2 regions of the Apilactobacillus intestinapis genome follow, and region 1 is predicted to be linked to the other one. Evidence: riboswitches for the same ligand, from Rfam matches in the RefSeq annotation. Region 1 holds a riboswitch; the other holds the start of a gene.

Region 1 (11,737 bases):
CTCAAGTCCTAGCGGTTGCTCATGACTACAATATCGATATGGACAAACTAAACATCTCCGGTGGTGCCATCTCAATGGGACACCCTCTAGGTGATTCCGGTGCTCGTATTGTCGGTTCATTAATCTACAACCTACAACGCACCAACCAAAAAAGCGGTCTAGCTACCATCTGTATCGGTGGTGGTATGGGAATGGCCATGAAAATCACACTATTATAGATAATTCTAATTAGTTTACTAAAAGTGTCATTGTAGTATGCTATGAATAGGCTTAATTTACAAACGTTGCAAAATGCAACGTTTTTCTATATACTTTTTACTTATAATTTTCATAAAGGAAGTGTAAAAATGCCCGCAACATACTTAAAGAAATCAACTGAAGAAGATTTACCAGCAATCCTGGACATCATTCACTCAGCAATCAAGTACCTACACGAACAAGGAATTGACCAATGGCAACATGGTTATCCAGCTGACGAAGATTTAGTTAAAGACGTTAAAGATGGAATCAACTACGTGTTAATCACTGACGGCCAAGTCGCCGGAACTGCGACAATTCATCAAGGAATTGATCCAAACTACCTAAACATTGAAGAAGGCGATTGGGTTAACGGTTCTGAAGCTCACTACGCAGCGATTCACAGAGTTGCCATCTCAAATGAGTTCCGTGGACAACATCTATCTGAAAAACTGGTTAGTAGCTTAATCACCGTTTCACGTGTATTAGGTTACAAGGATATCAGAATCGACACTCATCCTGAAAACAAAGGTATGCAACACGTTATCACTTCTAACGGTTTTGAAAAACGCGGAATCATCCATATGCGCGAAAATGGTCATCCATGGACTGCTAGATTTGCATACCAACTATTAACTAAATAATAGAAGGTGCTCACATGCTAGCAGACGACCTATCAGTTCAAATTAAACTGATCATTATGTATGCGATTGGTGTCTTAGCCCTATTGACTTTGCTATTTTTCTTATACCGCAAGCACCAATCATTCAAAAATAAATATGTAGCAACCATCCTAGGAATTACCATCGTCATGGTATTAATCCTAATCGATGTCAGCACATTGCATTAAAAAAAGACGTTCATTATGAACGTCTTTTTGTTTGTTTTAATTAGTGAATAACAACCTTAGTGCCAGTTGGTACTGAGCTGTTAATCCATTTAGCATCTGGGATTGATAAACGAACGCAACCATGTGAGTTGGCAACCTTACCTAATTCATGGGCATCCTTCATTAGGTACTTACCATCCTTATTTACGGGAACGGAATGGAATAGGTAGATTCCGTGATCCTTGAATGAAGTCCAGTAGTTAGCACCTTCCTTTGATGAAGCGTTGTAGAAGTGACTTCCACGTTCTTTTTGAATGTGGAATGTACCACGTGGGGTACCGTCGTCATTTCCAGTTGAGCATAGCATGGTGTATAAGACCTTGCCCGCCTTGTTTTTAACGTAGACACGTTGTTTCTTAATTGAAACATCTAGCCAGTTCTTATTTGATAGTTTCATATTTGGGTAAGCCTTCTTTTCAGATGAGTGCTTCCAAGCATTCTTTGAAGGTCTTACTGAAGCTTGTGCCGATACATTGGTAGTAGTGTTCTTGTTCGCAGTCGATTTTGAGGTAGATTGGCCGCAAGCTGTTAATCCTAATGCCACAATGACGGCAGTAATAATCATTGCAAATGCACGTTTAAATTTAGTCATTAAATATCTCCCCTTGTCTTTGACTTAATTAAAACACAAAGTGAAAATCAATTCCATTATTAAAAACATTTGGTATAGTTATATTTATAAAAAGATTCGTACAAAATAAGGAGATATCGTTATGCGAAAACTAAAAGCATTTTCACTACTATTAATCGTTCTGACTGTCATGTTGTTTGCCGGAAGCATCAGTGAAACCCACCTCACCGCTAATGCCCAAACTACCAAGCAAACTCATCACAAGAAAAAGCCTGCCAAAAAAGCGAAAAAGGCCAAGAAAACTTCTAAGGCTAAACACAAAAAGACCACTAAGAAGAAAAAGGCCGTAAAGAAACACGCCAAGAAGACTACCAAAGCCAAGAAGAAGCAACCAAAGAAGAGCAAAAAGGCTACCAAAGTTAGAAAAAAGGTAGATTCTAAGAAGAAAGTCATGCCAAAGGCGCCTAAAAAAGTAGTCAAGAAAGACACCGCAGCCAAAAAGGTGATTGTTAGCACCACTGCACCAATCGCTACCGACACCAATAAAACTACTGATTCAAATTACTATCAATCAGTAGATGGTTTTAACTATCCTTCAGATGATCATGCCACTCCTAATGCATCAGACACACTAAACATCCCTGCCGGATACCTATTTAGTTTCGATACTAACACCAAGAAGATGGTCCAAGGCACAGCTTCAGATGGCTCAATTGAGCAAAGTCGTCAAATTAACACATTCCACCCAAGCACCGAAGACATTAACACCACGGTCAACATCAATAACATTAGTACTGACCAACAACGTCAACTATCACAATACGCTGCTAACCTTGTTAATGATTTAAGACACAAGCTAGCTAACAACTACCCATACACCCAAGATCTAACAGTTACCGATCGTGCATTAAAGGCATCTACCGATGTTGCCATCGGCTACAACAACGATAACTGGGACTTCACTAAAAAGGGTGGTCACGATGTTTCAGTCCTAAACGACGTCTTCGCCGCTAACAACTTCACTGCCTACGGTGAAAACATTGCCGGTTCCCTACTAACTAGCTCATACATCAACGGACCCGTTACTCTGGCTAACGTTAAGGAAAGCATCTACGGTGCCATCTGCGCCATGATGTTCGATGATGCATCTTCTGATTGGGGCCACGCTGCCAATTTCCTAGGAATTGGTTTCGATAGTTCTGCTAAACAAGAATTCGGAGTCTCAATCGACAAGATGGGCCAAATTCACTTCGAAATTTACCAATAAAAAAATAAAAAGGCGCTATGACGGCGTCTTTTTTATTTGGCAAAATTATCATGTTTACAAATAGTTCAAAACAGATATACTTATACATGAATTAAATATAAAAATGCTGTCCACTGGGGTGCCGTTTTTCGGCTGAGATTACACCCATTGAACCTGATCTAGTTAACACTAGCGAAGGAAGTCAGGCGCACTCCAAGTAAAGAATTAGACTTAGTCTATCCAAGTGTACCCTTCCACCTTCGTGTGGGAGGGTATTTTTTATTTACGGCAGCAAACTGGAGGTATTGTTTCATGTTTTCACATCAACTAGTCAAGGAAGCTAACCCGATTTTGGAAGCAATCTTTGACCACCCGTTTGTTAAAGGTATCGGTGACGGTCACGTCGACGATGCAGCACTAAAATTTTATGTTCAACAAGATTTTCAATACTTATCTGAGTTCATCAAAATTTACGCTAGTATCATCCCCATCCTAAAGGACAGAGAGGACATGCGATTCTTCGCTGAAAATATCGATTTTATTCTAAACAGTGAAATCCACCCTCACCACGTCTTTTGCGATATTGCTAACGTTACATACGAAAGTTTGCAACACGCTACCCCAAGCCCTAAGGCTTACCTATACCAATCACATATGTATCGTGCCGTTAGAACTGGTAGTCTGGCCAACATCATCTGTGCCTTACTACCATGTCCATGGACATACAATGAAATTGCCGAGCAGCTAACTGCCACGGGTAAAAACACCGCTGACAATCCATTCAAGAGTTGGATTGATTTCTACCTAACCGACAATGAAGACGCAGACGGTGGATTAACTCAAAAACTCTTCAAGATGTTAAACGAACTATCAAAGAACATGTCAGAAGAAGAAATCAACGAAGCCAAGGGATTCTTCCTAAAGAGTACCGAATTAGAATGGGAATTCTGGGAACAAGCCTTCTATCAACAAGACTGGCGATTTGCCGACATTATTCATGGAGGTAGTCATCATGAATAGTAAAAAAGTCCCTGAAACATTAACGATTGCCGGTTCAGATTCCGGTGGTGGTGCCGGTATGCAAGCCGACATCAAGACGATGCAAGAACACCACGTCTTTGCTACCAACGTCGTAGTTGGTTTGACCGCCCAAAACACATTGGGTGTTCAGTCCGTCCTACCTACACCCGTGGAAATGATCAACACCCAGTTTGATTCACTATACGATGATTTCGACATCAAGGCTGCCAAAACCGGTGCTTTGTTTGACCAAGAACGCGTCGAAGCAGTCGTCGCAAACATCAAAAAACACAACATTCACCCCATTGTCGTCGACCCAGTCATGGTTGCCAAGGGTGGTGCTAGGTTACTGGACGATTCCGGTATCGACGCCATCATCCACAAACTAATGCCAATCGCCGACATCGTGACCCCCAACCTCCCAGAGGCTGAGGTTATATATGGTAAAAAGATTGAAACCAACGATGATGTAATTGCAGCCGCCTCCTACATTCAACAACTGGGTGCCAAGAACGTCATCATCAAGGGTGGTCACCAACATGGTGATACCCTAACCGATTACGTCCTACTAGAAAGCGGAATTAGTTTTACCATCGAAAGTAAAAAGTATGACACCGTCAGAAAACACGGCACTGGTGACACCCTATCATCCGCAATTGTCGCTAACCTAGCTAAGGGCGCATCCATCAAGGAAGCTATCATTGAAGGAAAACATTACATTGATACCATCCTACAATCAGAAATCATTGTCGGACACGGTCATGGACCACTAAATCACTGGGGGGCTGAAGATGAAATTCGCTAAAGAACAACTAGCCGTCTACTTCATTGCGGGTAGTCAAAACGTTGGCGGCGACGTCGATAAACTAATCCAAATCGTAGAGGATGCATGTAAGAACGGCATCACTATGTTTCAATACCGTGAAAAGGACCGTTCTATCCTAACCGATGTGGAAAAACTACAGGTAGCGATTCAACTAAAGGAAATCACCGCCAAGTACAACGTGCCTTACATCATCGACGACGATATCGATTTAATGAAGGAAATTAATGCCGATGGAATCCACGTCGGCCAAGACGACACCAAGATTGAACGCGTGATTGCGGAATGTCCCAACAAGATTATTGGACTATCTACCCACACCTTGGATGAGGTCAGAACTGCCAACAATGTGGATTCACTGGACTACATTGGAATTGGTCCTATCTTTGCCACCCAATCCAAGCTAAAGGTCAAACCAGCGATCGGTATTGATGAGCTAAACCGTTTATACCGAGAATCAACTCATCCAGCCGTTGCCATCGGTGGTATCAAGGAAGATAACGCCAAGGCAGTGCTAACTACCAACGTCGACGGTGTCTCAGTTATCTCAGACATCATCGATAGTTCTGATATCAAACAAACCATCAACCGTCTAAAGGGGAATGCATAATGACTACAATCAAACAAATCAGAGAAAACTCACCAATCATTTTAAATATCTCAAACATGGTAACACCACAACACGTGGCCGACGCCATCAACTTCATCGGAGCATCACCAATCATGTTCGATGACATTAAGGAAGCAAGTGATCTAGTCAACATCTCAAACGCCCTAGTCATCAACATGGGTTCATCAAACGATGCCGACGTTGAAAAATCAATTGCGGCCGGAAAATTTGCCAACCAAAAAGGCATCCCTGTCGTCATTGATCCCGTGGCAATTGGTGCATCCAAGTTACGTCAAGACAACTTCGCTAAAGTAGCTCAGGAAGTTAAATTCGACGGTGTTCGTGGTAACGCTGGTGAATTAGCATTCCTAGCTGACATCGAATGGAATGCTCAAGGAATCGACGCCGGAAACGGTGACGGTGACCTACATGAAATCGCAGAAACTGTCGCTAAAAAGTTTGACTGTATCGTTTTACTATCAGGTGTCACTGACGTCATCTCAGATGGTAGTAAGACCGTCGAAGTCAAAAACGGTCATCACTACTTTGCCGTTAACGTCGGTTGTGGCGATATGTTAGACGGTATCCTAGGTGTCTGTTTAGCTGTCGATAACAGTTTGGATTCAGCTGTGCTTGCTTCTAGCATTTTAAGCATTGCCGGAGAAATCGCTGGTGGAATTACCGACAACCTACCATATTCATTCCTATCAACAGTATTTAATACCTTGTACCAACTAACCGACGAAGAAATCACTGAATTTCAAAAACTAGGATAATAAAAAAGGACTGACAGATGTCAGTCCTTTTTATTTTTTAATAACATACAAAATATACTATAGCGATAATAATAACGGCGATTACCATTAATGTGTAACAAATCTTTTCAAACATATGAATTCCTTCTTTGCTTCCGCATTTAATTTATTTAAAGTTTAGGCTAACTACCCGTACTTGTCAATTTTGTTATATGTAATAAAAAAACGCTGGAATAATTCCAACGTTTTTTACTTTATTAGATGTATTGAACGATTGTCATTAAGATAGGAATAACAACGATGAACAATACAGTTGAAGTAGTTACAATGTTTGTAGCGTACTTAACATCCCCGTGTGATTCAGCAGCTAGGATTGGTAATACGGCTAGCATTGGAGTAGCTGATTGAACAATCATAGTTTGGCTGAACATTGTTGGTAGTGATACACCACCGTGAGCAGCAGCAGTTAGGATAACAATCATAACAACTGGAGCCAATACGAAACGACCTAATAGTGCAACAACAGTGTCGCGGTCGAATGAGATACTCTTTAGACCAGCATCAGCTAATACAATACCAATGTAGATTAGTGATAGTGGAGTAACTAAACTACCAACGTAAGTTAGTGTTTGTGATAAGAAAGGTACCTTTAGCACTGGAATGTTTAGTAGTAAGAATACTAAAGCAACTAGGAAACCAACAAGTGGCATTGGAATAACTTGCTTCCAGTTAATCTTGTGGTGTTCCTTTGGTTGACCTGCCTTAGTAGGATCATCGTTACTGATCAAGAAGACACCAAATGCCCAAGTAGAAACAGTGTTGATGATGTAGTATACCAAGAAGTAAGTCATTGACTTGTCACCGAATAAGGCGATGTTCAATGGTAGACCAATGAAGATAGTGTTGGCGTTAACGATAGCGTTAATGAATACACCACGACGACCTGGTCTAACCTTCATGATTTTAACTAGTGCAAATGCAATTAGGTAACCGATAACAACTGAGATAACACCCCAGATTAGGTAGCTACCGAAACTTACAAGCTTACCTCTAGTTAGACGACTTAACACCGCAACGAAAATTGAAGCTGGTAGAGCGATGTTTTTGATTAATTTAGAAATGTTCTTGCTGAATGTATCTGCAAACCAACCGGTTTTTCTTAATACATATCCTAATAACATAATTAGAACAACAACAAGGACACTTTGGATTGAGTTAATAAATACTCCCATTATGAATCCTCCTATTTGATATTAAAAATAATTATTGCTTAATTTAAAACACGATAAGTACTATAAAACATACTTAAAGATATAGTCAAAGGATAAGTTCGTTATAAATATTTTTTATATCAATGGATAAAACCCCGTCATATTAGTCTTTGTCGTCATTTTTATGCTTGTTTTTTAAAGAAATTACTAACACAGTTGATAATGTAGAAATAATAAATAGTACAATGACCATGATTAACATACCGATCACTTGCATCTAATCCCTCCCAAATGTTTAATTCGTTAATAAAATTATAGCGAATTTTCAATTTTTTCTCAAAATATTGTTGCATAAAAACTATAGATATGGTTTAATATTATATGTCGCTTGAGGTTACATCTCACAGACAAACTTAATATTTTGAGCTGTTAGCTTAAGGTAAAAGCACTCAGTCCTTTGCTGAGAAGATGGTGTTCAAAGCATCACAGCTCACTAACTAAAGTACTTTGAAGATTTTATCTTTGGGGTACTTTTTTGTTAAAGAATAAAAGTTTGTTTTTGTATATCTCACAAAAAAAGAGCCGCTTCTTAATTGAAGCGGCTCTTTTTTTCGATCTTTTTCTACATATAATAAAAAGCCATAGGATAACCTATGGCTTTTTTCATATCCAAGATATGATTTTAGTGGAATTGCATACCACCATCTAGAATTAATGTTTGACCAGTCATGTAGTCTGAGTCTTTACCTGCTAGGAATGAAACACCAGCAGCGATGTCTTCTGATTCAGCTAAACGACCTAATGCGATATCCTTAGAGAATTGTTGCATACCCCATTCGTCATCCTTACCTGCGTTTTTACCAACTTCGTGGGCGATATCCATCATCATTGGAGTCTTAACGATACCAGGTGCGAATGCGTTAACAGTGATGTTTTCACTTGCTAAATCACGAGCAGTGGTTTGAGTAATACCACGGATAGCGAACTTAGTACTACCGTATAGAGTTAAGTTAGGGTTACCAACAACACCAGCTTGAGAAGTAGCGTTGATGATCTTACCACCATGACCTAGTTCGTTGAACTTAGCCTTGGCTGCTTGAGTTCCCCAGATTACTGATGCAACGTTGATGTTGTATACAGTGTTGAATTGTTCTGGAGTGATTGTGTCAACTGGAGTAGTAGGACCTACACCGGCGTTGTTAACAACAACGTTTAAGTCACCCAATTGTTTTACAGTTTCTTCAACTGCAGCAAATACTTGGTCTCTGTCAGCAACGTCTGCTTGAACAGCAATTGCCTTACCACCATTTGCGTTAATTTCCTTCGCTACTGCTTCACCCTTTTCAGCAGTACGGTTAACAACAGCAACTGCAAAACCGTCTTGAGCTAATCTTTCAGCGATTGCTTTACCGATACCTTGGCCGGCACCTGTAACAAATGCAACTTTTTGAGTCATAGTAACATCCTCTTTTCTTCTTTTGTTTATTTATTCACAAAGTGATTATATACTATTTTCATTAATTTTACAGTACTTATATTATTAAATTTTTATTAAATCCATAAATTTTGTTATGTCTTACACTATATAATCCGAAACTAATTAATTGAATTAAATTTCGCGAACGTTTATTTTATAAGTATACGAAGATGAATTTAATATCTTATGTAAAGAAGGAATTGATAACTATGACTGAAAAATTCGATTACGATGTTTTATACATCGGTGCAGGTCACGGTACTTTCGATGGTGCAATGCCATTAGCCGCTAAAGGCTACAAAGTTGCCGTAGTCGAAGCAGATAAAATCGGTGGTACTTGCCCTAACTGGGGTTGTAACGCCAAGATTGCTTTAGATTTACCAGCACAATTAATGGAAACTCAAAAACGTTTAAGAAATATTGTTAAAGGAAACCTAAGCATCGATTGGACCCAAAACATGCTAAACAAGCATAAGGTCATCGATAGTCTTCCAAACGCCATCCAAGGTGGTCTAGAATCATTTGGTATCGACGTTATTAAGGGCTACGGTAAGTTAACCGACGGCCACACTGTTGATGTTGACGGCAAGTCATACACCGCAGACAAGATTGTTGTCGCTACTGGTTTACGTCCACACAGACTAGATGTTCCTGGCAAGGAAATGGCCCACGATTCAAAGGACTTCCTAAATATCAACGAACTACCAGTTCACATCGCCATCATCGGTGCTGGATACATCGCCATGGAATTCGCATCAATCGCAAACGCTGCCGGATCACAAGTTACTGTCATCATGCATGGTGACCGCGCACTTCGTGACTTCAACGGTGAATACGTTGACGCAGTCGTAAACGATTTAAAGGAAAAAGGTGTTACCTTTGTTGAAAACGCCGAAGTTCAAGAATTCCACGAAGAAAAGTGCAAGACTACCATTGAATTATCTGGTAACCGTCAAGTCTTCACTGACTACATCTTAGATGCTACCGGTCGTATTCCAAACGTCGAAAACATTGGTTTAGACGAAGTTGGTGTTAAATACGACAAGAAGAACGGTATTGAAGTAAACGATCACCTACAAACATCAGTTGATAACATTTATGCTTCAGGTGACGTTGCTGCAACTGGTCAACCAAGATTGACTCCAACTGCAATCTTTGAATCACAATACCTAACTAGCCTATTCTCAGGCGAAACTAAGGATGCAATTGATTTTCCTGCCATCCCTTCAGTAGTGTTCACTTCACCTCGTATCGCCCAAGTCGGTGTATCAGTTGAAGAAGCAAAGAACAGTGACGACTACACTGTTGAAGAACACGATATGACTGCTGATTGGTACCGTTCAATCACTAACGAAGAAATTGCCAAACGTGCATACATCTTCGATAAACAACACCATTTAGTTGGTGCCACTGAAGTATCAAACGAAGCGGATAGCGTAATTGATTCAATCCTACCTGCCGTCGCTCTAAAATTAGATAAATCTCAAATTAACAAGATTGTCCACTTGTTCCCTACTATCGGTAGTGACGCTTGGCAACATCTATAAAATATTAAGTAAAACCACCCATTTGGGTGGTTTTTTTAATGTTTAAAATTCCATTAAAATCGAGTCAATATATTTGTTTGCAACACTACAATATTGTACATTAATTAATATAAGAAAATATAATAAACGTAATAAATACGGAGGCTTTAACATGAAAAATCCTAACTTCGATTACGATGTTATCTACATCGGATCAGGACACGCCGCATTCGACGGTGCTAAGACACTTTGCAAACAAGGTTTCAAAATCGCGTTTGTCGAAGCAATCGCCGTTGGTGGTACTTGCCCTAACTGGGGTTGTAACGCCAAAATCTCACTTGATGGACCAGTCACTCTAGCTAAGACCCAAAGACGCATGAAAGACATCGTTGAAGGTGACACTAAGCTAAACTGGAAAGAAAACATCAAACACAAACGTGAAGGAATCCTACCAATCAAGGTAGACCGTGAAGCAACTATGAAGAGCTTAGGAATGGATGTTATCCATGGTTTTGCTAAGTTCACTGACGCTCATACACTAGAAATCAATGGTGAACACGTAACTTCAGACAAGATCGTTATCGCCACTGGTCTAACACCACATAAAGTTGAAATTGAAGGTACTGAATTATCACATGATTCAAGAGACTTCATGGAACTAGAAGACATGCCAAAACGTATGGCTGTTGTTGGTACTGGTTACATCGCGATGGAATTTGCTACTATGGCAAACGAAGCAGGTGCTGATGTTACTATGTTCATGCACGGTGACAAGGCATTACGTCCTTTCTACCAACCATACGTAAAAATCCTAATGGACGAAATGAAGAAATCAGGTATCAAGTTTGTTGAAAACTCTGGCCTACGTTCATTCAGCCAAGACGGTGACGAATACACTGTTACTTACGCTGACAACCAACAACTAACTGTTGATTACATCCTAGACGCTTCTGGTCGTGTACCAATGGTTCACAACATGGGTCTAGAAGAAGTTGGTGTTAAATACGATGATAAGAAGGGTGTCCTAGTTAACGAATACCTACAAACATCAGTTGAAAACATCTACGCTTCAGGTGACGTTGCTGCTACTGGTCAACCAAACTTAACTCCAACAGCAACTTTCGAATCACAATACTTAAAGCACTTATTTGCCGGTGAAACAGATCAACCAATCGACTTCCCAGCAATTCCATCAGTAGTATTTACTTCACCTCGTATCAGTCAAATGGGTGTTACCGTTGATGAAGCAAACGCTAGTGACGAATACACTGTTGAAGAACATGATGCTACTAACACATGGTTTAGACAAATCACTAAGGAACCTGTTGTTAAGAATGCCTACATTTTTGACAAAGAACACCGCTTAGTTGGT
Region 2 (8,653 bases), on a different contig from region 1:
AGAAGAAACTGCATACTTCTTGGACTTAACTTTGGCCAACGATTTTCCAGTCGTCGTAACTGGTGCCATGCGTTCATCAAACGAAATTGGTTCAGATGGTCTATACAACCTATTGAACGCTGCAGCAACCGCTGCTAGCCCACAAGCTAAGAACAAGGGTGTCTTGGTGGCAATGAACGATGAAATTCACACTGCTAGATACGTTACTAAGACCCACACTACTAACGTGGCGACTTTTAGAACACCAACATTTGGTCCAATCGGAATTATTTCTAAGCATGAACCAACATTTTACCAAGAATTAATCCAAAGTGAAGTCGTAAATGTTGATTCATTAGTGGACCACGTTTATCTAATCAAGGCTTTTGCCGGCATGGACGGCACCTTGTTTGACGCTTTAGATAATGATCAAACTAACGGTCTAGTAATCGAAGGATTAGGTGCTGGTAACCTACCTCCTGAAACATTAGATTCAGTAAAACGTTTAGTTGACAGAAACATCCCAGTCATTTTGGTTTCCAGATGTCTAAGTGGGGTTGCCCAAGACATTTACGCCTACGAAGGTGGAGGAATCCAACTGGAAGAAATGGGCTTAGAATTCTGTCACGGTCTAAACGGCCAAAAAGCACGTATTAAATTAATCATTGCGTTAAGTGCGCACAAGTCTGGTGAAGAGTTAGCTAGATTTATGAGTAACGCAATATCATAGAGTGAGGGATGTTTATGAACTCTATCATTGCAGATTTAAATGCAGCAATGAGCAAGAAACAACTGGTGAATATCTACCTAAATACAGGTGATATTTTCTACACCGGCTATATTCAAACTTACAACGATGACGAGGTCATCATTGCCACATACGAATCCAGTGGTCTAGCCGACGGATACGTCGCAATGAAGACCGCCATCATCGAGAGTGTGGAACGTCAAAGTGAAGACCTAGACAGCATCAAAGAAAAAATGTTAATCGCCAAGGATGAAGGATTAATGGAATCCAAACCCAGCGAATTACACTTTGATTCCAACAACAACTTGTTCCCACAAATTTTAATTCAAGCATACTTAAACCAAGAGGTTATCCTAATTCACGACAATGAAGCGGAACGTTTCTACACAGGGATGGTTAAGAAAATCAGCAATGATTCCTTTAAGTTCTTACGCATTAACAAGTTCGACTTCATGCAAAATGAATTGGTCACCATGGGCTTTAACCAAAGCATGATTATAGAATTCCAAGGTCGTGAACTAAGTGTCATGAGCAAAGTAATGGGCAAGGTCAAAGAACAAAACATTGCCAAGACCGCCGAATCAATCAACAACATCATCGATTTGTTGAACGATTCATTCCATCATCACAACCTAGTCGAAGTTCGTTGTCGATACAATGACCACTTCTTCTATGTCGGGGAGGTCATCATGTTAAACGACAGTGGTGCCATCCTAAAAGTTGTCGACATGTCTGGTCAATTTGGTGGCTATGTCTTCATTCGAATGAATGGCATCCAACGAGTCACCGTTGGCAACGACTACCTTGAATTGGTTCAACTAATGAAGGACCAAAACATTGCTGATCATAATGCATCACAACCGGTATTAAACGATTCAAGAGAATTCGACAGTACCGAAGATAATTTAAATGCTATCTTGACGCAATCAATGAACAAGCGTCAATTGATTCGCTTGCAATTGAAGTCCGGTAGTAACTTCTTGGGGTACCCGGAAAAGATTGGCCCCGAATCAATGAAGTTCAGTCTATTGGATGAAACAGTCAACTTCTTCATTTACGGACAAAAGATTCCGTTAAATGACATCGTTGAAGTAGGTTTTGAATACATCTATGCTTATTTAGATGAACAACGTCTAAGAAGAAAAGGCGATATGTAATAAAAAAAGGAACCCGATATTTCGGGCTCCTTTTTTGCTTAGCCTAATTTTTGTTTGATAATATCTACTTCATCTTGATTTGGGGATCTGCGCATGCTCTTAATGTCATGCAATTCCTCTACACTAAAATGTAGGTTATAAGCCAATAATGTATCTGGCATATCATTATTCTTTTGATAAGTAACAATTTCTTCAGCAATCTTATTCAATTTACGATTCATAAGAACCCTCCTAACAAAATCCATCCGACAATTACATTATAACTTATTTTAGTATAAGAAGAAAAATAAAGTCTAAAAAATTAGGATAATTTGGATAGCGACAACCACAACAACGAAGATTATATAATCGGTTGCTTTGATTGTAATCTTTTTGAAATGGGTTCGGCTGTTTCCTTCAACGAATAAATGTGAATTCATTCCTTGAGCTAGTAGGGTGGACCAGTTCATGGCAGCTAGGATTGACTTGAAGTAAAGGGTTGGAGAAACATAGGATAGATGCACGTTTCTCATTTTAGCGGATAACTTGATGTCGACAATCTCTTGTTTGATGGTTTCAATCAAGTTAAAGGCGCCCATTACTCCGTAGGCAAACTTGCTGGGTACGTGAAAGTTTTGTTCCAGACTACCAGCCAAATCCTCGATGGAGGTCTTACATGTGTAAGTTCCACCCAGTGTGACAAACGCGTATAGACGAGTCACCAATAAGATACCGTATTGATAGTCGCCATTTATCTTTTGGGCGAAATAGATTCCGACCGCAGGAATTAAAGTGACGAATAATAAGTATAGGATTCGCTTAAATGAAGCGAAGAAGATTAGATAGATTAGACTAACAAAGAAGATAACTAGGTTTAGTCTAACTGATGTTGTAAATGAAATTTCCAATGCAATTACTAACATCATCAGTAGTTTTAATACGGGATTCATTAAAAGGCCTCCTGATAAGTTAGTTTGTGATCATCAAATGCTAAATGGTAATCAACTAGGTTCTCTAGACCATGAGTTTGATGAGAGATTAGTAGTTGTGTTTGACCTTTAGCCTTTGCGTGATTCAATAAATCAACGACAATGGTAACATATTCAATGTTGATACCATTAAAAGGTTCGTCTAAAAGAAGAAGTGAGTGTCCCATCATGACTATGCTTAGGATTTGTAGTCGTTTCTTTTGGCCATCACTTAAAGAGTAGATGACACGATCGGATAGCTCATCTAGACCAAGTTTGCGAGTGTATTCAGCGATTTGATTGTCGTCCAACCAGTTGTTGAATGCATTCTTCTTGGATAGATCTAGTTCGTCTTCGACGGTGATTTTAATGAATTGCTTGGTTGATTCTTGGAAAATCATTCCAACACTTTGTAAGTACTTGTTTAAACGGATTTTACGAATTGATTTGTGGTTGAAATTAATTTCTCCATCAAAATCATGTTGCTTGATAAATGTTTTGAACAGACTTGATTTACCACATCCGTTGGGACCGGTAATTAAGGTCGTTTTTTGTTTCATCAAGTCTAAATCTAAATGATTGATTAATTGCATGTCGTAGTTGGCAATTGATAAATCTGCACAGTTAATAATTGGTTCTCCAACAACTTCGTTTGATAGTGGACGATTTGTGTAATCGTTGAATTGATTGAACAATTCTTTTGCCGCCGCATCATCTAAAGGTTTAAACGTTGTGTTGTCTTCATCGAAACCAATTAACTGGTCGATTTGATTTTCGTAGCCCATAAGGTCGTGATCGATACCGATGACAATCTTGCCTGATTCCTTTAGCTGGCTCAATAGACTAATCAGTTCCAGGCGAGACTTGATATCGACATTGGCAAATGGTTCATCCAATAGAATAACAGGAGCGTTAATTGCTACGATGATACTTAGTGCAACCTTTTGTTTTTCACCACCGGAAAGAGTCTTGAATTCGCGCTTTCTTAACTCATTGGTATTGGTGAAAGAAAGGGCATCTTCGATAACTTGATCCATTTTATCAGGTTCAACTTGAAGATTTTCTAGTGTGAAGATGAATTCATCTTCCACGGTAGCCATACAAAATTGTTGCATTGGATCTTGGAACATCATGGAAATGGTTTGGCGTAATTTCCATTCTGAAAATTCAGCGATGTCTTGGTGATTAAAATTGATAACGCCGTCGATTGTACCGTCGTTATATTGTGGATAAAATCCTGCGATTGTTTTCAAAAGCGTTGATTTACCAGACCCAGAAGGACTGTATATCAATGCCATTTGATTAGATTCGAAATCCAGGCTAACCCCTTTAAAAGTCGGCTTCGAACTACCAGTATATTGGTATGTCAAATTGTTAATTGATAAGTTATTCAAAAAGTGACACTCCTATTATTTGATAACGTGATTCTTTTCTAACATGTTGGCGATTAGTTTTGATAACACACCACCAAAGATGAAGATTGAAATGAATCTTGCGATGAATAAGATTATTAGCATGTGGATGGCATAAGCATTGTAACCACTCTTGAACCAGTCATAGATAAATGTGATGACAGTAGTTGAGATGGTAGTAGCGAATACACCTAACCAATCGAAGTGCTTGTATTTAGTAGCAACGAAACCTAATTCAGTTGCTATACCTTGTTCAATACCAGAGATGATGGTTTCAACACCCCATTGTCCACCTAAGAACATTTCAACGATGGCACCGATTACCTCAGCTAGTAATGGAGCACCTGGACGTTTGAAGATAAAACCAGCAAGTGGAGCTGCCATTACCCAAAGACCAAGTAGTAGATCGTTAGCAAGAGGTGCTAGACCATAAGGAGTAAGTGCAAGACTTACTGCGTTGTATAGAAAACCTGTGGCGAAAAAGATAATTCCACAGATAATTGAGATTAATGTAAGTAAAATGATGTTTCTAAGTGACCATGTGTTTTTCATAGTTTCCTCCAGAAAAAAGGACCCCAAACAACACGTGTTTGGAGTCCAATTTATTTTTATAATTTGTAAAGCATTAAAAATAAAAGGGTTGTTTTCCTTCGCAGGGATTATCCTGAATCAGGTACTATGGGTATGAATCTCAGCCGAATTCCGGCACCCCAAACATTAATTATCAATTTAAATTAACTATACTATTGATTAAATTTAAATGCAATGCTTATATTTTTATTAACAATTTTAACAAGCGGGATGCCTTGTCGTAACGGTGATTTCGTGGTAACTTTAGATAGTGAAATTATGAAAAATGGAAGTAAAAATGAATGAAGAAATCAGTGAAAAGACTAACAATAATATTCGTCGCGGCGATTGGATTAGGTGCATACGAACAATTTAATAATCCATTCTCATTTATTCGCCAAGAATACAATAAAATAACGAACTCAAAACAAGGTTATCAACCTGACTATCAACAAGATCCACAAACTTATAAGACCGACCTAGTGAAGGTGTCACAGAATAAAGTAAAGAACGCGAGTGCTGCTGTGGCATTAGACTCTACCAAGAATAAGGTCGTTTATTCGCAAAATGGGGACAAGAAGATTAAGGTCGCATCATTAGCCAAACTAATGACCTTATATCTAACGATTCAAAAGGCCAAAAATACCAACGGCTGGAATCAAGTAGTTGACACCAGTAACAAGGGACTAAAGAAACTAGGTGACGACGTTGAACTAGGTGGATTTAAGTTCAAGGACGGCCACAAGTACACCGTCAGAGATTTATATAAGGCCGCTTTAGTCCAATCATCCAACAATGCTGCAATTGCATTGGGTCAATGGGTGGCAGGCTCTAACGTTAAGTTCATCAAGATGATGAATGAACAAGCCAAGGCATGGCATCTAGACGCTACTTTTGTGTCATCATCAGGACTAGAAAATAGTGACTTAGATAAATTTGGTTATGCTCAAGTTGGTGGCAAGGACGATGCCAACATGATCTCAGCCAAGAGTATCGCAATCATTGCCGACCATGTCCTATCAATTTATCCAAAGGCAATTGATGATGCCAAACAAGTATATGAAAAGGTTGACGGTCAAACTTTATTTAATGAAAATAGTTTACTACCCGGTAGACCATTCTACGATGAAAGTTTGCATGTCGATGGATTAAAGACAGGATATACTGTTGCCGCTGGATTATGCCTAGTTGCGACAGCTCAACAACCAGGAAAAGATCGAGTTATCACCGTCGTGGTTAACGATTATGCCGAATTTTCCGATACTGCGAAATTGATAAAACTGGTTAATAACCACGATTCAGCATTGAAATAATAATAGTTAGCATAAGAATTTTGTATTTTTTCCAAAATAGTGTAGAATAGTAAAGTATCTTTGATTACTAGTATAAAGGAGAAGATTTATGGAATCGGCCTGGAATATAGTTGGCCTACTTCTTTGGATAATTTTGGTTATTTATGCAATTTTTATTATTCATAACATCGGGGTAAGAAGAAGTAGACTAATCATAAATGGGCACTACGACTTTTCATTAACTCACCATTTAAAGACGGTTGCACAAATCGTCGTGTTATTTGCTGGGATTGGATTCATGTCTTTTGAGACATTCTATCCAAACGTTAATGGATCAAACGTTGTCACAACACGTGACTTCAAGCCATTAATTTTGGATACCAATGGTAACAGCTCTTACTATGTGAAGGTCAAAAGTGGGAATAATTCATCTTTGAATCAGTCTTACTCATATTTGGTTAATGGACAACGTTTATCAGTATCGAGTTCAGCATCAAGTGTGCTAGTTGGTACTAATAGCGAAATTAATGTTCAAAAGTCAGCGGTTAGATGGAATGACAATGAAGCTAAGACGCTAGACAAGAAATACCAAAGAGCGTGGGTTGCCGACGTAACCGTTACGTATAAAGACAGTTTTTGGAATGGAATCGGATTACATGCTGGACGTCAGTTCAAGAGTTATACTCTAATCCGTATTCCGGATAATTCATTTATTTATAACGAAAAATAAAAAGCCGCTGGATTTAATCCAGGGCTTTTTTCGTTTAGTCTTGTTTTTGTAGTTTAGAATGGTGAACTCCGTAAACGAAGTAGAAGATAAATCCAATCACAATCCAGATACCAACTGAAATCTTGGTGACGTCTGGAAGCATGATGATAAAGAAGATGCTGAATACTCCAGCTACAATTGGTAGGAATGGATACCATGGCATCTTGAATCCTGTGTTTTTAATATCTTTTCTACGACGAAGTTTGATAACACCAAATGAGATAAATGCGAAGGCAATCAATGTTCCAGCGTTAATCAATGATGCTAGTTGCGTCAATGGAACCAAACCAGCAAAGACAGCTTGAACGATAGTTGCAATGATAATCGCGTTCTTGGGTACTGAATGCTTGGCGTTAACACGTCCGATGAACTTAGGCAAAAGGCCGTCTCTACCAAGTGCGTATACTAGGCGAGAACCACCGATGAACATAGTTACCATGGCGGTAAAAATTCCAAACAAAGCACCGATAGTAATTAGCTTGTTGAATGCTGACAAGTGAATGATTTGAAGAGCGTAAGCGGCGGGATCGTCAACGTTTAGTTCCTTGTAGTTAACGATTCCAGTAAGTACCATTGAAAATGCAACATATAGAACGACGGCAAAAACCACAGTTCCGATAATTCCCTTGATAACGTTCTTACCTGGGTCGATGGTTTCAGCGGAGTTAGAAGCTAATGCATCAAAACCGATGAAAGCAAAGAAGACAGTGGCAGCTGCTGTGAAGATACCACCCATACCAAATGGAGTTGAGTGGAATTGAGCAGGGTAGAAAGGAACATAGTTACTGGTCTTAACGTAGAAAGCACCGATGATGATGAAAATAATGATAATGGCGACTTTGACAATCACGGCGAAGTTTTCAACACGTTTAGACATTTCTGAACCCATTAGAAGAATTCCGGCGATGACAACCACAATGATGACGGCTGAGATGTTAATCACGCCACCTTCCATTGGACTGGCTTGTAGAGCGGTCGGTAAATTAATTCCGATAGCGGCTAAGATATTGTTGTTAAAGTAAGCAGCAAACCCGGTCGCTTCTGCCGATACTGCTAAGAAGTATTCAAGTATTAAGGCCCAACCCAAAATCCAACCAACAATTTCACCGTAAACAACGGAACCAAATGAGTAAGCAGATCCGGCAATTGGCATGGCTGATGAAAATTCAGCGTAGGCCATACCAACTAATCCAGAAACGATAGCTGCCATTAAAAAGGCAATCGCAACGGCAGGACCAGCATGACTGGCAGCTTCATGGCCGGGAAGGATGAAAATCCCGGTACCAATCACGGCACCGATACCCAAGCCAATTAAGTCTTTAGTGGTCAAAGACTTGGATAATCGTGAATCGGCCTCTAAATAATTGCTAACCGATTCCTTTTTAAAAATTTGCATAGATATCAACACCTTTTCTTGTTTATTTGTACTATTAACTATATAATGAGTACCAACATAAGTAAAATTAATAAATTCAATATTTACATAAGAAAAGATGATATAAGATGAATCGATTTATTGTACTAGAAGCAGTATTACAGAATAAGAGTTTCACCAAAGCAGCAGAACAACTAGGGTATACCCAATCTTCCGTCAGTCAAATGATGTCCAATCTGGAAAAGGAATTCAACATGCACATTCTAAAACGTTCCAGATCTGGGGTGGAATTGACACCGGATGGGGAAAAACTTTATCCACACATCAGACAAGCGCTTCGTCAATACCGTGGATTAATCGACACCGCCAACGCCATCAATGGCCTTCAATCAGGAACGGTCCGA

Evidence for each region. Region 1 has a riboswitch for thiamine pyrophosphate ahead of tenA (thiaminase II). Riboswitches for the same ligand answer to the same signal wherever they lie in the genome.
Region 2: it holds a riboswitch for thiamine pyrophosphate, as region 1 does, so the genes downstream of both, ACOMA7_RS07535 (ECF transporter S component) here and tenA (thiaminase II) in region 1, are expected to answer to the same signal.

Annotation. Positions count from the first base shown of each region.
Region 1 covers NZ_JBMHFD010000020.1:1,545-13,281, forward strand. Annotated here, with positions in the region: gene ACOMA7_RS07370 (acetyl-CoA C-acetyltransferase) at 1-218, shown strand, start outside; gene ACOMA7_RS07375 (GNAT family N-acetyltransferase) at 348-881, shown strand; gene ACOMA7_RS07380 (hypothetical protein) at 896-1,087, shown strand; gene ACOMA7_RS07385 (L,D-transpeptidase) at 1,128-1,718, opposite strand; gene ACOMA7_RS07390 (SEC10/PgrA surface exclusion domain-containing protein) at 1,840-2,964, shown strand; TPP riboswitch at 3,069-3,161, shown strand; gene tenA (thiaminase II) at 3,256-3,963, shown strand; gene thiD (bifunctional hydroxymethylpyrimidine kinase/phosphomethylpyrimidine kinase) at 3,956-4,768, shown strand; gene thiE (thiamine phosphate synthase) at 4,755-5,396, shown strand; gene thiM (hydroxyethylthiazole kinase) at 5,396-6,172, shown strand; gene ACOMA7_RS07415 (AEC family transporter) at 6,409-7,383, opposite strand; gene ACOMA7_RS07420 ((S)-acetoin forming diacetyl reductase) at 8,045-8,818, opposite strand; gene ACOMA7_RS07425 (dihydrolipoyl dehydrogenase family protein) at 9,049-10,386, shown strand; gene ACOMA7_RS07430 (dihydrolipoyl dehydrogenase family protein) at 10,538-11,737, shown strand, end outside.
Region 2 covers NZ_JBMHFD010000022.1:739-9,391, reverse strand. Annotated here, with positions in the region: gene ACOMA7_RS07560 (asparaginase) at 1-709, shown strand, start outside; gene ACOMA7_RS07555 (hypothetical protein) at 724-1,884, shown strand; gene ACOMA7_RS07550 (LBP_cg2779 family protein) at 1,923-2,105, opposite strand; gene ACOMA7_RS07545 (energy-coupling factor transporter transmembrane component T family protein) at 2,178-2,813, opposite strand; gene ACOMA7_RS07540 (ATP-binding cassette domain-containing protein) at 2,813-4,225, opposite strand; gene ACOMA7_RS07535 (ECF transporter S component) at 4,241-4,795, opposite strand; TPP riboswitch at 4,872-4,966, opposite strand; gene ACOMA7_RS07530 (D-alanyl-D-alanine carboxypeptidase family protein) at 5,116-6,126, shown strand; gene ACOMA7_RS07525 (LVIS_2131 family protein) at 6,215-6,835, shown strand; gene ACOMA7_RS07520 (APC family permease) at 6,870-8,270, opposite strand; gene ACOMA7_RS07515 (LysR family transcriptional regulator) at 8,378-8,653, shown strand, end outside.